2 regions of the Vreelandella sp. 2A-K22 genome follow, and region 1 is predicted to be linked to the other one. Evidence: predicted binding sites of a transcription regulator. Region 1 holds the regulator's gene; the other holds the start of a gene.
The links. The regulator FNR, encoded in region 1, switches genes on or off when oxygen is low (the NO sensors DNR and NnrR bind a similar motif). The targets are predictions, from matches to a motif close to TTGATNTANATCAA.
Positions count from the first base shown of each region.

Region 1 (5,225 bases):
GATGGATCTGCTTGCGGCACTAAACGGCCGTATTATTAGCAAGGCCTGGGAGTTCACTGTCGATAAGCGCTATCACGAGCAGAGCTGCATGATGGTGATGGGCAGCGAAGGGCGCGGTGAGCAGATTCTAAAAACGGATCAGGATAACGGCTTGATTCTTGCCGATGAAACCCAGTGGCCTGATCTTGCCAGCCATATGCAAACGCTCACCGATACCCTGATTCAGCTTGGTTACCCGCCGTGCCCCGGCAACATTATGGTGTCTAACCCCGAGTGGGTGGCCACGGTATCCCAATGGAAAGGTAATATTGCCAAGTGGGCCAGGGAGCGTGATGGCGATAGCCTGATGAAGCTGGCCATTATGCTCGATGCTCATGGCGTGGCGGGCAACCCGAGCTTGCTTGAGAGCGTGCGCGATGAGCTGTTTGAACGCTGCTCGGGCGATGAGCTGCTGCTTTCCTATTTTGCCCGCACGGCGCTGCGCTTTTCGACGCCGCTGACGCTGTTTGGTTCGCTGAAAAAGCCTCAGCACGGTATCGATATCAAGAAAGGCGGTATTTTCCCTATCGTGCACGGTGTCCGCACCATGGCGCTTGAGCGGCGCATCAAAGCCACCTCGACGTTTGATCGCTTGGATGCCCTGGTTACTGACGGCCGGTTGGATCGCCGTTTTGCCGATGACCTGGGCGAAGCGTTGGCGCTCTTTTCTGAGCTGCGCCTCAAGCAGCAGCTAAGTACGCTGGAAACTTCTGCGGATGCGAAAGAAACTAACGCCCAAAGCAGCAGACGCGCTAACCGTGTCGTGGTGCAGAACCTCTCTTCCCTGGAGCGCGACCTACTGCGCGAAGCGATGCATATTGTCAAAGACTTTAAGCAGCGGCTTTCCCACCGTTACCATTTGGAGTATTCGTGAGCGGAATGCGGCTGTTAGATCGACATGTGACGCTATTTAGCGGCTCGCTGCGCACCTTGTTAAGGCGTGAAAGTGACCGGCGTCGTTGTGCAGATTCCCCCTATGCCTGGCTGTTTCAGCCCTATATGGGCGAAGAGCTGGTGGCGCTCGCCTGCACAGCAACGCCCACGCAATCATCACCTGTGATCAGCGTGGCGGCAGTGGTGCTGAGCCATCAGCAGGTGCATACCAGTCGTGCTTTTGTGATCACCCTTGGTAGCGCAAAGCAGCCCGAGAGCGCAACGCTGCGCCGTCATCACTTGCTGTGCGAGGCGGGGGAGATACTGCCACCAAATAGTGATAACTTGAGCGCGCTAGTAGAATTTATCGGCAATCGGCCCATCGTTGGCTGGCAGTTAGAGAAGCGCATTGGAGCATTGAATGCACTACTCAGTAAGCGGCTGAATTTTGCCCTGCCCAACGCCCAGGTCGATGTGGCAAAACTGCATCAGCGCCAACTGCGCCGTTTGCACCCGGAGGTCGAAGCGCCCAGCAGCTTCGCCCAGGCGTTGGCATGCTGGCAAGTACCCGTCATGGGCATGCAGAGTGTGCTTGGAGAGGCCACCGCCAGCGCACTGCTGTATATGCGCCTGCAGCGTATTATGGCGCAGGTGGCATAGTAGTCTCTTTCGTCGTGGCGAGGACAGCTTTCCGCGAGGGCGCTGTGAACCCCTCCCTGGGCGCTACTTTTGTCATCCATGACAAAAGACCCTCGCTCCAAGCTGCCCTCGCACCGAGGTATGGTGCAGCGGTCAAAATAGTCACTTCCAATTGCGATATCTTGTGTGGCTACGTCTGATTAGTTGGGTCAGGCGGTGAGTGTTGTTAGAATAGTTATTACTTTTTTCTCTCACGCCTTCTACCCTCGGCAGTGCTTATACCATGCAAACTCTTGATCACTTTGATCCTGCTCACCTTGATACGGTTGGAGCCACCCCAGCTGACGCTGAGCACGACCAGCCTGAGCTGGCTGATGCGAAGCAGAAGCGTGAATTTAACAAGCTGCAAAAGCGTCTGCGCCGAGAAGTGGGCAATGCGATCATTGATTATCAAATGATCAATGAAGGTGATCGCGTAATGGTCTGCCTCTCCGGTGGAAAGGACAGCTACACGATGCTGGAGATTTTGCGCAATTTGCAGCGCAATGCGCCGGTCAATTTTTCGCTGGTAGCGGTCAATCTGGATCAAAAACAGCCGGGTTTTCCCGAGCACGTATTGCCTGCGTATCTGGATAAGCAGGGCGTGGAGTACCACATTGTCGAGCGCGATACTTACTCGGTGGTAAAAGAGAAAACCCCGGAAGGTAAAACCACCTGCGCGCTTTGTTCACGGCTGCGGCGCGGCTCGTTGTATGGCTTTGCCGAAGAGATTGGCGCCAATAAGATAGCCCTGGGCCATCACCGGGAAGATATTCTCGAAACACTGTTTCTCAATATGTTCTTTGGCGGCAACCTGAAAGCGATGCCGCCAAAGCTGCTATCCGATGATGGGAAGAATATCGTTATTCGGCCGTTGGCCTACTGCAAAGAGGCTGATATCGCCGAGTTTTCGCGGCTGATGGCGTTTCCGATTATTCCCTGCAACCTGTGCGGTTCACAGCCTAATATGCAGCGTCAGGTGGTCAAAGAGATGCTCGCCGAGTGGGACAAAAAGTTTCCTGGCCGCCTGGAGAGCATGTTCAAGGCTGTCACCAACATTGCCCCTTCCCAGTTGGCCGACCGCAGCCTGTTCGATTTTGAAGGCCTTGAGGCCAAGCAAGCAGAGCTACTGGCGGGGCGTATCCAAGCCTTTAACGTCAGCTAACTGTTTGCTCTTCCTCTTCGGCGAGGGTAATCAAGCGCGGCATATCGAGAATGTTGACCTCTCGCCCGGAGACCGCCACCACGCTCTGCTGCTGAAAGCGGCTTAGTATGCGGCTGACCGTTTCCACCGCTAAGCCCAGGTAGTTGCCGATATCAGCCCTGGGCATTGAGAGGCGAAAGCTGTAAGGCGAGTAGCCCCGGCGACGAAAACGATCCGAGAGGGTAATCAAAAAACTTGCTAGCCGCTGATCGGCGGTTTTACGCGAAAGTAGCCGCATCATACGCCGGTCATCGCGCAACTCTTTGCTCATGCTACGATAAAGCTGGCCACGCAGTTCGGGTAGCTCCTCCGAGAGTAAGTCCAGGCGGTCAAAAGGAATCTCGCAGACGGTGGTCGTTTCCAGGGCGATAACGCTACCGGGGTAATGCTCTTCGTCAATGCCATCCAACCCCACCAATTCACTGGGCAGGTAGAAATTGGTCAACTGCTCGCTGCCGTTACCTTCGGCGGTGATCTGTTTCAAACTGCCCGAACGGACTGCGTAAACGCTGGTAAAGGTGTCGCCCTGACGAAACAGCGGTTCGCCTTTTTTCAGCGGCGCGCGACGACGAATAATGGCGTCGAACTGCCCCACGTCGTCCAGCTCAAGGGCAAGTGGCAGGCACAGTGAGCTCAAACTGCAGGTTTGGCAGCGAGCTTCATGGAGTAGCGAGCGCCGACGGCTCATGGGTTCCAACATGCTTTGCTCCTTGAGAGGGTCCCGCTTATCAATTAGAAAATCCTTACTTATTATAGTCGCTTTAGCATGCCTGCAATAAGGTGATTAAACAATCTTAGAATACTGTTGTCCCGTTTGCCCGGAAAGATGGGTATCAAACGCCATTGCTATATGGCGAATCAGCAGCCGCCCCGTCGGCGTGGCGTTAAGCTGATCACCGCGGCGGGTCAGCAGGCCATCCTGTTCGGCGCTCTGCAGGCGCTCAAGCGCTGGCGCAAAGTAGCGGGGGGCATCGATGTTCCAGCGTTGACTAACGGCGGCCAGGTCAATGCCCATATCGCACATCAGCCGCTCAATCACGTCCCGCCGGATCAGGTCGTCATCACTTAAGCGTATGCCACGCACGGTGGCAAGCTGCCCCTGATCCAGCGTCGCTTCGTAGCTTGCCAGATCGCTCGGGTTCTGCGCATAGACGTCATCAATGCGCGAAATCGCCGATACGCCAAGCCCGATTAAGTCGCACTGAGCATGGCTGGAGTAGCCCTGGAAGTTGCGCTGCAGCGAGCCTTCGCGCTGGGCAATAGCCAGGCTATCGTCAGGGCGGGCAAAGTGATCCATACCGATATGCACATAGCCAGCTGCGGTGAGCATTTCGATGGTGGTGCGCAGAATCGCTAGCTTCTCTTCTCCGCCTGGCAAGTCATCGACATTAATGCGCCGCTGCGGGGCAAAACGCTCGGGCATATGCGCGTAATTAAACACAGAAAGGCGCGCCGGGTTGAGCTCGATCACCTGGCGTAGGGTGTTGGCAAAGCTCTTTTCAGTCTGAAATGGCAAGCCATAAATTAGGTCGAGATTGAGCGAGCGAAAGCCCAGGCGATGCGCCTCCTCCATCAGCGTTTCGGTAAGTACCCGAGGCTGAATACGGTTAATCGCTTTCTGCACCAGCGGGCTTAAATCCTGCACGCCCAGGCTGATGCGATTAAAGCCGAGGGATTCGAGATGGCGCAGCGTAAACACATCCGCTTCGCGAGGATCTATTTCAATTGCGTAATCGCGATCAGCAGACGATGAAAGACCAAAACGTGCATCCAGTCGATCAATCAGGTCGCCCATCTGGTTCAAACTGAGAAATGTCGGCGTGCCGCCGCCCCAATGCAACTGCTCCACCGGTCGTGATGTATCCAAGTGGCGTGCGGTCAGCACCATTTCACGGTCAAGCCGGGCTATATAGGGCTCGGCAAGGGCAGTGTTTTTGGTAGCGATTTTATTACACGCGCAGTAGAAGCAGATCTTGCGGCAGAAGGGCACATGAACGTACAGAGAGAGCGGACGCTTACTGGCATTGCTACGCTCCAATGCCTGGGTCAGGTCGCCAGGGGTAAATTGGTCGTGAAACGACAGCGCCGTGGGGTAGGAGGTGTAGCGTGGGCCGTTGGTGTCGTAGCGACTCAGTAACGCTTCGTCCCACACCGGCTGCATAGGGGCTGCGGCAGCAGCGGGTGCAAGAGGCAAGGCAGCAGGGGTATGAACGGGCATGAAGGGGCGCTCCGACGTTAGGAAATGCCGCTAGCCTAACCCGTGGTTAGGAGGTAAATGTTGAGCCACGTCATGCTATTAGAGGTTGTGTACCGAAAGCGTCCACAGTTGCCACAGTGCAAAAGCGATAATTGTCAGCGCTGCCACGCTGCGGGTCGCGGGGTGACGTATCAAATGGCTGAGCTGGCGGGCAGCCAGGCCAGTGGCAAGCAG
Region 1 is NZ_JBSUGC010000025.1:18,216-23,440, forward strand. It holds gene ACW17M_RS23235 (DUF294 nucleotidyltransferase-like domain-containing protein) at 1-913, shown strand, start outside; gene ACW17M_RS23240 (3'-5' exonuclease family protein) at 919-1,572, shown strand; gene ttcA (tRNA 2-thiocytidine(32) synthetase TtcA) at 1,835-2,755, shown strand; gene fnr (fumarate/nitrate reduction transcriptional regulator Fnr) at 2,748-3,494, opposite strand; gene hemN (oxygen-independent coproporphyrinogen III oxidase) at 3,579-5,012, opposite strand; gene ACW17M_RS23260 (sulfite exporter TauE/SafE family protein) at 5,091-5,225, opposite strand, start outside.

Region 2 (5,225 bases), on a different contig from region 1:
CCTTGATGCGCGATCAGTGGCGGACTACGCCAGGGGCCTTGGACTGGCTCGAAACACATCGCTAGCCTAAACCTTCAAGCCTGTTTAAGCAGGCTTGGGGGTAGGCACTAGCTGCTTGTCCCGGCTGATCCAAATTGCCAAGATAATGGCGGGAAGGCCCAGTAACGTTGCGATGACAAAGAAGCTTGGGTAGCCCTGAGAGGTTACGACCAGCCCACCAAAACCGCTCAAAAACTTTCCTGGCAGCGTCATTAGTGATGAGAACAGCGCGTACTGCGTTGCAGTATAGGCGCGTGATGTGAGACTGGAAAGAAAGGCGATAAACACCGCACTGGCTAAGCCATTGGCAAGGTTATCGCCGATAATCGTCACCACCAGCATGGGCAACTGATTACCCACCACGGCAAGCACGGCAAACAGCAGGTTAGTCACCATCACTAACCCCGCGCCGAAGATCAGCAGCGGGCCAATGCCGTAGCGCGCCACGCATAGCCCGCCTAGAATTCCACCGGTAATGCTCATCGCAATGCCGAATATATTGGTCACGTTAGCAATCTCTGCCAGCGAGAAGCCCAGGTCGATATACAGCGGGTTGGCCATGGAGGCCATGGCCAAATCGCTGATTCTAAATACGGCAATAAACACCAAAATCCACAGCGCTTTCACTCCATAGCGGCGAAAAAAGTCGGTAAACGGACAGACCAGCGCACCAATGCTCCAGGCACCCAGGCGGCGTAACAGTTTGGGCTTACCGCGGCTGGCGCGAATAAACGCCCGTACCTTAGGCTCATGGATAAGTTGAATAGAAAGCGAAGCGCGCTTCGGTTCAGGGCGCAGCAGCACGGTGAGAACGCCAATGCCCATTAGAGCCGCCATGCTCATGTAGGCCACATCCCAAGAGGCAGAGGCCGCGATATACAGTGCGCCGGCACCGGCGGCAAGTAAGCCACCGCGATAGCCAATAATATAGGTCGAGGCCATGGCGGCCTGAACATCGTCATCGGCGGACTCAATGCGATAGGCATCGATAGCGATATCCTGCGTCGCTGAGCCAAACGCCACCAGCAGTGCAAAGAGGGCCACCCAGCCGAGATTACCCACCGGGCTCAAACCGGCCAGCCCCACTAACCCCGCAACGATCAACCCCTGGGCTAACAGCATCCAGCCGCGGCGTTGGCCGAAGGCGCGGGTCAAAATCGGGAGCGCTAACCGGTCTACCACCGGCGCCCAGAAAAACTTGATCGAGTAGAGCATGCCAATCCAGGCAAAAAAGCCAATTGCCGCTACCTCCACGCCGTCGCTACGCAGCCAGGCGGAGAGTGTTGAAAACACTAATAAAAAGGGTAGGCCTGCAGAAAACCCCAAAAACAGCATGGTAATAACGGGTGCACGACAATAAATAGCCAGCGCAGCAAGCCAAGTGCGCTGGGGGGTGGGGTTTAACATTAAACGCTACTCCTGGTGGAAAGACGCTGGCAACGGCCAAGTGATAAACTGAGGCAGTGTTCTAACACAAAGTGCTATCACAAAACCGACAGCTTACCGGAGAGGAGTTTTCCATGTCGATTACGGCGCATCAGGTAGTTACCTTGCACTATGTCCTCAGCGACGTGCTCAACGATGGCAGCAAGCAGGTATTGGATGACTCCCAAGCGCGCAATAAGCCGCTAGAGTATTTGCATGGTCACGACAATATCGTGCCAGGGTTGGAGAGTGCGCTAGCAGGTCAAATCGTTGGCGCCGAGCTTAGCGTTCAACTAATGCCCGCAGATGCCTACGGTGTGCGTAACGAAGATCTGGTTCAGGAAGTCAGCCGTGGCTCTTTTGGTAACGCTGAGTTGGAACCGGGCAGCCGCTTTCAAACTGAGGGCGAAGCCGGGCCGCAAATTGTTACGGTACTCAAAGTCGATGGCGACCGCGTCACCGTCGATACCAATCACCCCCTGGCCGGGCGCACGCTGAACTATAAAGTCACCATTTTAGACGTACGCGAAGCTACCCGTGCAGAATTAGCCAAAGGCCATCCGTTACCACCAGGTACCGAACACAGTAAAGTCGAAGACCGCAAGGTGCTGTAGTGCTAATCACGCCCAAAAATTGATCAGTATCAATTTCCTGTTTAACCGCCTTCCCCCGCCTGCCGTAACTTGATCTAGGTCAGCATTCTTCTGCCGTTGAGTGACTAGTATGAACGCATACATCACGGCGGGGGGATTCACCATGTATTGGGATGACACAGTTATTTTCGGCTTAGTGACCGTCGCGTTAGTAATCGTTTTTATGCTGGGGTGGGTGGGCTTCGTGATTCGTGATCATCTACGTAAAGATGAGCGTAAAAAGTAGCTTTCCCACCTCATGTAAACCTTGTCAGGGGAGGGGGTTTGCTATCGCAGTAAACCTCCTGTTGCCAGCCCACCATGGGCTGGCTTTTTTTTGCCTGAAATGTGCTGAAAAGTTGCAATCGCATAGCGTGCGTTAATGAGCAATGCAAGGCGTGCTCTGGTAAAGTCCATTGAAGCAATGACTACACTAGGATGCTTTGTCATGAACGCAGTTGCCTTACACCACAGCCCGTGGGGTCGTGTACGTGATCGGTTAGCGTGCGCGTTAATTGTCGTGGGCATAATACTTCCCGCGACTGCCTTTGCCCAGGCAGTAAATATGATCAACGGCGATGTCACTCAAAAGGTCGCTTTAAGTGACTTGCACGACATGTCTGATACGACGTTTACACTCTATGACCCCTATCAAGGGCGCGATGTGGAGATGCAGGGCGTCGAGTTTCGCACCTTTCTGATTGAACAGTTTGGCGAAGTGCCCCCGGCGCTTCACTTTACCGCTTGGGACGACTACGAGGTTACCTTAGAAGGGTGGGACGACCCTAACTGGTACCTGATTAGCTCTGAGGATGGCGATCCGCTCACCATCCGTACGCGAGGCCCTGTGCGGCTGGTAGAGCGTGACTACAATAATCAGGGCAAGGGTGATCGCGACGTAGAAAACCTGCGTGAGTTCAATGACTGGATCTGGATGATTCGTAGCATAGAGGCGAAGTGGTGACATCCAAAACTAGGCCCGTCGCGCAGCCCACAGTTCGTCCCCGGCCTTTAGCTCGCCAGCACCGCTATTTTACGTGGTTATCATTGAGCTTGATGAGCTTTTTGGCACTTATGGTGTTGATTGTTTATGAATCGCGCTGGGTATACCCCGAAATACAGGCTTATTTCAGCCAGACGGGGAGCCTTACAGGTCAGCAGCTTTCTACTCGGGCACGGGTCTACCTACAAAATGCCCAATCCGAGCTATTGAGTGACCAGGCAGAGCAAGATGCGCTGGATGCCGCAGCCTTGGATATTGACCTGGCCTACGGCTTAGCCGATGTGCACATTTATCGGCGTGAATATACCTGCGTTGAGCCTAGTTTGAAGGAGTTGGATCGGCTGGTGGCGCTGCTCGTGGCGCGGGGCATTGACCGTATCGCTGCGGCGATGGCGTTGTTCGCACCGATTCAATGCTTAACCCATATTGAGATGGATCAGCTTGATCGTCGGGGCGCAGCGATTAACGATTTTTCCGAAAGCACCCGTCAGCATCGTCAGGTGCTGACTTACTCCAGTTTATTGATCTTTGTGATGGGATTGGCGTTTTGGTGGCTCCATGAGCGCCAGCTAAGACGCGCAGATCGCGCCACCCAAGAGACCTTCGAGTGGATGCAGCGTGCCATGCGCGACCCGCTCACCGGGATTGGCAATCGCAGCGCTTTACACCAGGATGTGTTGGCGAAGCAGCATCAATCGTTAGGGCTGATTCTGGTCGATATCGACTTTTTTAAACAGTACAACGATGCCTATGGGCATCCGCAAGGCGATACTCTTTTGCGCCAATTGGCCACATTGATTGGTGAAACGCTGAATGATGAAGCGCAGCTCTACCGCTTGGGAGGCGATGAGTTCGCGGCACTACTTCACTGCCCGAACACTGACACGCTGAAGCGTTACTGTCGTCAGCTAATTGAAGGGCTGCGGGAAGCTGATTTTGCCCACTCTGCCCATCCGGATAAAAAAGGCGTGACGTTAAGCGTTGGCGGGAGCTGTTTTGTAGCCGATGAAGCAACGTTTCCCTACGCTTACGAAGCCGCCGACAAAGCACTCTACCGGGTAAAAGCGATGGGCCGTGACGGTTGGCAGGTTACTGAAGACGCATAACGTCTGTGTACATAGGGGCGAGTCTGCCCAGCAGTTCATTACGTGCGCCAAGGGCAATACCCTCCGCCTGCATAGCCGCATCGAGATGTTCCACCAAGCGATTAAAATGCGCATCTGTTAGCCCCATATGTTGATGAGCACGATCCATCGGCGGGCCTTCATAGTGGCAGGGGCCATCGCTTACATCGCATAGCTGGCTGGCCAGGGATTCAGCAAATAAATCGATATTGGTGTTAGCAAAAAACACCACTACTTCGGGATCATCCGCAATTCGGTATAAGAGATTCTCGACCACCGTGTCGATAGTGCCCTGACCGCCAAGCCGTTCGTAAAGCGTTGTTGATTGAGTGGCTGACTGATGAGTGCAGCCTGCGAGCGTAATTGCGATTGTTGCAAAAGTAACCGTTATTAAACCACGGTGTGTCCGCTTGCATTTGTGTGGAAAGCTCATAGCGCCCCGCTTAGAAAGCTGCCTGAAGTGAAAGATAGCCGCCGCGTTGGGAAGGTAGGCCGGCAATGTCGCCTAAGTTCAACCACGCGCCCGTGAGTGATAAGTGCTTATTGAAGAAGTAGGCACTGTAGAGACTTTGCCAATCATCCTCTTTAGCTACGCTTAGGTTATCGGGTTTCTGACGATACTCTGCACCGACAACCCATTGCGGGGTAATAAAAACGCCCACGCTCCCCTCGGCCATCCACGAGCGGCTACTCTGATCGCCGCCAAAGCCAAGCAGACCGCCCTGGTTGGCATTGGTATTGCGCAGGGTGGCGTTGAATAGCACATTGCGCCCGGCAACAGCGCTAAACAGCAACTTGCTGGCGCTAAGATACATATCGGTACCGCTTGTTTTATCGGCACCGAGGGCGGTGGGAATGGTGCCATCAACCAGTCGTTTATGTTGCATCCCAACACTCCAAATGCCCCAAGGGTGATAGAGCACATCACCGAGCAAGCGCACCTTAGCACCGTAAATATCCTGGCCTAGCTCGCCACCCAGGGTGTCTAGATCAAGCGTTTGA
Region 2 is NZ_JBSUGC010000003.1:79,481-84,705, forward strand. It holds gene ACW17M_RS04750 (SEC-C domain-containing protein) at 1-65, shown strand, start outside; gene ACW17M_RS04755 (AmpG family muropeptide MFS transporter) at 85-1,446, opposite strand; gene ACW17M_RS04760 (FKBP-type peptidyl-prolyl cis-trans isomerase) at 1,560-2,078, shown strand; gene ccoM (cytochrome c oxidase subunit CcoM) at 2,188-2,343, shown strand; gene ACW17M_RS04770 (hypothetical protein) at 2,545-3,060, shown strand; gene ACW17M_RS04775 (GGDEF domain-containing protein) at 3,153-4,205, shown strand; gene ACW17M_RS04780 (group I truncated hemoglobin) at 4,189-4,656, opposite strand; gene ACW17M_RS04785 (DUF3034 family protein) at 4,667-5,225, opposite strand, start outside.
Region 2: ccoM (cytochrome c oxidase subunit CcoM) is a predicted target of FNR. The motif match lies at 2,148-2,161, and genes of this name have one in related genera.